2 regions of the Nicoliella lavandulae genome follow, and region 1 is predicted to be linked to the other one. Evidence: predicted binding sites of a transcription regulator. Region 1 holds the regulator's gene; the other holds the start of a gene.
The links. Region 1 encodes NrdR, which represses ribonucleotide reductase genes. Its sites were predicted from a motif close to ACACNATATATNGTGT; they were not measured.
Positions count from the first base shown of each region.

Region 2: nrdD (anaerobic ribonucleoside-triphosphate reductase) is a predicted target of NrdR. The motif match lies at 1,808-1,823, and genes of this name have one in related genera.

Region 1 is NZ_JAWMWH010000001.1:1,040,612-1,043,829, reverse strand. It holds gene dnaI (primosomal protein DnaI) at 1-381, opposite strand, end outside; gene R4146_RS04940 (DnaD domain protein) at 393-1,787, opposite strand; gene nrdR (transcriptional regulator NrdR) at 1,787-2,272, opposite strand; gene coaE (dephospho-CoA kinase) at 2,293-2,883, opposite strand; gene mutM (DNA-formamidopyrimidine glycosylase) at 2,876-3,218, opposite strand, start outside.
Region 2 is NZ_JAWMWH010000003.1:139,976-143,193, forward strand. It holds gene R4146_RS07170 (GRP family sugar transporter) at 1-294, opposite strand, end outside; gene R4146_RS07175 (YczE/YyaS/YitT family protein) at 563-1,534, shown strand; gene nrdD (anaerobic ribonucleoside-triphosphate reductase) at 1,853-3,218, shown strand, end outside.

The sequences.
Region 1 (3,218 bases):
AAAGTCATTAAGACTTGCATTCTGAATGACCTTTGGCATCGCAATCGATTTAACTCGTTCCTTTAATTGCTTTGACTTTTGTTTTTCAATCGTTGCTAATGTCGGAACATAAGTAACATCAATCATCTGCCCATTATAAACTAATTTAGGATGATAACCTGGAATTAATCCATCATGATTAGCTGATTTATTCTTTTGTTGAACATATTCATAAATTTTAGACGCTGAGCGCCGGATGGATTCATTGCTAATTGAATGTGCTTTTACGAATGCTTGAACATCTGGATCATTATACGCTTCTCGCATTAACGATTGATAATTAAACTTATCACCAAACTTATCATTAATTGCATGCCTTAGTTCAGTTTTTAAATCCTTCAATTTGCCACCTCCTATTTTTTGTTTCTAATTTTTTCTATTTTAGCTATAACTGCGCGACGTTCCTCTTCACTTACTGGTTTAATAACTTGGTTATCCAAACCTTCCTTCATCCAAGTTGGCCGCAAATCTTTATGCTGACCATTGGATTTACGGTAGTTCGAACGACCATAATGACCTAATTTTTTATTTTCTTTTTGCTTACGATTATATGCTTTAATAGCATTCATTGCATCCGTTGCCGCTTTAACGTGATATTTTTGAACCCAATCATTAGCAATAAAGTCAAATAAATTTTTTGATAACTGGGGCTTTTCCTGATTGACAATAATATGATAGACCAACATATTAACCGCACCCGTCGACATAATCCGTTGATCAACTAAATTTGCAACCATATTTTCTTCGCTTTGGGTAACGAAGCCATTCTTAGACTCCTTCAAACGATTGATAAACTCTAATGGTGCATAATAATCAGCCGCCTTGATTAAACTACGGTCATTGGCATCAAAATCAGTCTTATTTTTTTCATTATTTGATTCTTCAACAACAGTTTTAACAGACTGATTATTCGTTTGGTATTGGCGACTAATCAATAATTTTAACTTATCAGGAGAAAACACATTATTACGAATATTAGTGGCCCGCATGATAAGTTGAGCCATTTTTAGTTCATCGATACCATATAACTCGTGTTCGTTAATGATTAATTGATATTGCCGTTTAACTTGTTCAACGTTGACGTAGGAACTCTTAAGACAATCCAGTACTAATTGAAAACTAAAATCACGATGATCATAGTTCGGCGATGGTCGTTTTACATCATCATCATCGTTTGGTTTATTTAAATCATAATCATGTTTTAAATTAACGATTGACTGTGGTTGATCAGTAATTTGATCAGCATCAATTTGAAATGAATCTAAGAAATTTTGCGTAATCTCTTCAGCATCATCCATCTCAAATGGCTTGATCAATAACCGTTGCGCAAGCTTTTGATAAGTGGCTTCGCCTACGTTTTCCAATAATGCCAGACTTAATAAGTCATCGTCAAAAAATGCCCGGTTACTCAGCGGTGGGATTAACTGGTAAATTAAAACTGGTTTGGAGTCCGTTTTTTGAACGAACGTTCTTAATAATCCAGCCCCTTCTAAGCGGCCTCGACATTCATTGAATTTTTTTGCATCAATTTGTAAAAAAGAAAACAATTCATAGTGTTGCCGTTGAACGTATGGATTCGTTTGATCTTCACTGTATCGCCAAAGCAAGCGAATCAACGCAGTGGCTGTGACCCCAATTACGGGTTGGTACAACCAATCGATCGATTCGCTTGCTAGGTTTGAAAGTCGTTCGTTCTTGGTAACAATAAACCCTGTTTTCGGATCATTTTGATTCCAATCATTGTTCATTATTTATCATTATCCTTCGAATCTTTACCGCGATCGCGGTTCATAACTTCCTTCATTTCATTATAAAAAACTGTCATATCTTTAAACTGCCGGTAAACACTCGCAAACCGGATGTAAGCAATCTCATCTACATCAGCTAATTCTTTCATTACGTACTCACCAATTAGTTGACTAGAAACTTCATTTTCACCCCGCGAGCGAACTTCACTTTCTACTTTATCAACAATTTGCGTCATTAAGTCCATTGAAACAGGCCGTTTTTCAGCCGAGCGAATAATGCCGCGTAACATCTTATCACGGTTAAATTCTTCACGATTACCATTATGCTTAATCACTAATAATGGTGCTGATTCTACTCGTTCGAACGTGGTGTAACGATAACCACAGTTTTCGCATTCACGTCTTCTTCTGATGACGGTCCCATCATTGGTAGGTCTTGAATCGACTACTCTTGAACTATTCTTATGACAATGGGGACATTTCATCACTAATCACCTCATCGTTTTTAACATAGGTTTTCCAATAATTTTAACACTTGTTGCTTAGTTTGACTAATCGAACCAGAATTATTAATCACTACTTTAGATAATGATTGCTTAATTTGTTGACTCCATTGTTGATCGATTAAATTCATTGCCGTCTCAGTATCAACGTGGTTACGTAATTTAATGCGTTGAACTTGTTTATCAACATCACAACTCACAAAGACAGTTGTATCAACATATCCTTCATACCCTGCTTCGAATAACAATGGCGCATCCAATATTGCCAACGGCACGGCTTTATGTTCGTAATCATTAATTTGATTTAAGATTGCTTGGCGAATATAAAGATCCATCACCCGATTAAGGCGGTGCAATTGGGTCGCATCGTTAAACACCAATTGGCCTAACGCCTTCCGATCAATTGCATCCCCACCAGCAATCGATGGCCCAAATGCATTCACTAATGCCTGGTAACAATCAGTCCCTGCCTTTTGTAGATCATGAGTAATTAAATCCGCATCAATAATCGGGACCGTAGCTTCCGCAAACATCTTACTAACGGTCGATTTGCCAGTGCCAATGCTACCAGTGAGCCCAACTAACTTAGTCATTAGCAGTCACGATTCGTTGACAATTAGGACAAAAACTAGTTCCTCGTTGTGCCACCTTAATCTTTTCGATCGGCGTACCACAACGTTCACAAGGTTGGCCCTTCTTGCCGTAAACATGCAATTGACTTTGAAATTGACCAGCTTCACCAAATGCATTGGAGTATGAATGAACCGTAGTTCCATGGCCCTTGATTGCTGCTGCAATTTCATCAATGATATTTTGCCGTAATTCCCGAATTTGATCATCAGTAATCAAATTCGTGATTTGTTCTGGATGAATCTTACTCATCCAAAGCACTTCATCGGTATAAATGTTACCAAGTCCTGCAATGTGG
Region 2 (3,218 bases), on a different contig from region 1:
ACCAACTAGTTGAGCACCAGTTGAGATTGGCATGGCTCTAGAAACACCTATTTCTGGAAATGACCAGTATTGCGATAATTGACCGCATGCCCAACATGCTCCAGACAATAGGCACCAAAAGATAGCACTGCTTGATACTTGTGGATGCCTAAACAATGCAATGACAATAGCAACAATTAAGGCACCATAAGTATTACCCACTAACTGGTTAATTGGTTTTCCACCAGTTTTACCGGCAATCAATGGCATTAGCCCCCATAGAGCAGCTGGAATTAGTCCGATTAAAATATTCATTTTTAATGACTCCTTATTTAGTTAACATTTAATTTAATTTAATGTAATTATTGTATACCAAATTTATAGTTAGGTAAATATGAAAGTGCTTACAAACACTATGAAAACAGCAATGAAAGCGTATTCAGACTGGGATTAACTAATAAATTAAATAATAAAAATAATTTTTTAATTTTTGTAAGCGCTTTATTTAAATATTAATTAAAAATGGTATATAATATACATGTAGATTATTTTTGTTTCTTCAATAATAAAGGAGTTGGTTTTATTGGCAGCTATCAATACTGCCAGCGATCAATTAAACAATAATACTAATAAAAAGCCACATAAAAATCATAAGATAATCAATATTGCGCTTCGTACATTGATGTCATTTGTAGGGATTGCAATTCTTTCAATGGGAGCATCATTTTTAAAGCAGGCTAATCTTGGGCTGGATCCATTTACTGCTATGAATATTGGTTTCTCGAATTCACTACACATGGAATTAGGTTCCTTTCAATTAATGGTGAATGGGGTATTATTTTTGATTGTGTTAATATTCGATCGGAAGCAAATTGGAATCGGAACGGTTTTAAACATGGTTCTGGTTGGATATGAAATTCAGTGGTTTTCAGACTTATACGGTGTCTTTATTGCACCAGGGTCTGGAATTTATGTAGTTATTGTTGATGTTATCGCTGGATTAGCGCTATTTACGCTAGGAACGTCACTTTACATGTCAACATCATTAGGGGCTTCTCCATATGATGCAATTGCACCAATTATTTCACATCGTTTAAAAATTAAGTACCAGTTGGTGCGAAACATGCAAGATATTTTGTTCATGATAATTGCATTTCTAGCTCATGGAGCTGTGGGGATTTTAACCTTAGGAGTTGCATTTTTCGCCGGACCTTTGATTAATTATTGGAACCAACACTTTAGTCAACGGCTAGTTTATCACATTGATCACTTCAGTACTGAACCAACAATTAAAAATGCTAGCTCTGGAATTGCTGGAGTTGGGAAAATGGGTTACAGTATGGTGTTACATGCTTACCAACAAACATCATTTGTTGAACAGCATTTAGCTGGTTATTCTGACGAAGAATTAATTGAACTAACCCATAATACTGAACGTGCAATTGAAAGATCAACGAAGCTACAACAGAGTTTAACAACCCGTTTGAATGCATTAAAACAAGAAGCGAACAAGCGGCATATTAAGATTCCTAAATTAGATGAATATGATCAATAAATACTTAAAGCTAATCATTAAATTGATTAGCTTTTTTATTTTACATATATGAGACATAGTTCGATAGTTTGTGAATTAATTGTCAATATTATCAAAAACGTCACTAGGGAATGACAAAAGGTTGTTTACAACACAAAAAAAGTTTTAATTTTTTAAAAGAGGGCGGAATTATTATCATATCAATTCTAATTTAGAAATGGTTGTAAACGAGCTATTTTGAATTAAGTCATGCCATCTTGAAAACACAATATATATGATATATCGTTATATGTAACGCTATATATAGTGCACAATTCACAGAAGGGTCATGATTTAGAAATGCAAAAAACTGAGTTTGACAATGTAATAATTATTAAAAAAAGTGGTGATAAAACACCATTTTATGATTATAAACTAGAGTATATTTTGGATCAATTATCAGTTAGTCCGGCACTAAAAACAACTTTTTATAAGCGATTAGCAGCAGCAATGTCAGTTGATAATTCACTTAAAACTACTGCAATTCGTGAAGTAATGAACAATTTCTTATTAGATAATGATTTGATCGATGAACAGCATCAATACCAAAAATTCTATGAACAAGATCAAGCAATGTGGGCCAAAGCAACTGATATTGAGCAAAATATCAAACAGTTATTTGACAAAAACTCGCGAGTTGTGCACGAAAATGCAAATAAGGACAGTAAAGTTTTTAATACACAACGTGATTTACAAGCCGGCCGTTCAAGCAAGGCCATTGGATTGAAGATGTTGCCTAAGGTAGTTGCCATGGCTCATTTAAGAGGGGATATTCACTGGCATGATTTGGATTACTCACCAGCAACACCTGAAACTAATTGTTGTTTAGTAGACTTTAGTAACATGCTTAATAATGGTTTCAAAATTGGTAATGCAAAAGTTTCATCCCCTAAATCAATTCAAACCGCAACGGCTCAAGTGGCCCAAATTATTGCTAACGTTGCGTCATTACAATATGGTGGGATTTCATTTGATCGGGCCGATGAAGTCTTGGCTCCGTTTGCGGAACTAAACTACCAAAAACATATTAAAGAAGCTGAAGAATGGGTTGCTGAAGATAAAAGAGCTGACTATGCTAAGCAACGAACCCAAAAGGATATTTACGATGCAATGCAGGCCTTAGAATATGAAATTAATACTTTATACTCTTCTCAAGGTCAAACGCCGTTCACGACGGTTAGCTTTGGACTCGGTACAAATTGGTTTGAACGTGAAATTCAAAAAGATATTTTTAAAATTCGAATTAAGGGATTAGGAGTTGAACAACGGACAGCCATTTTTCCTAAATTGACCTACGCGCTAAAAAAGGGTCTAAATCTTAATCCTGGTGATCCTAATTATGATATTAAGCAATTAGCAGTGGACTGTTCTACCAAGCGGATGTACCCAGATATTTTAAACTATGATTCGTTAACTGACATTACGGGAAACTTTAAGGCACCAATGGGCTGTCGTTCCTTTTTACCAAAGTGGACTGATGCAGATGGTAAAGAAGTTAATGCTGGTCGGATGAACTTAGGGGTCGTAACGGTAAACTTACCTCGAATCGCACTTTATGCGAATGGTGATATGGAAAAATTCTGGACAATCTTCAAGGATAAGATGCATGTGGTACACCAAGCACTTGCATATCGAATTGAACGTTGTAAAGAGGCAAAGCCAGCTA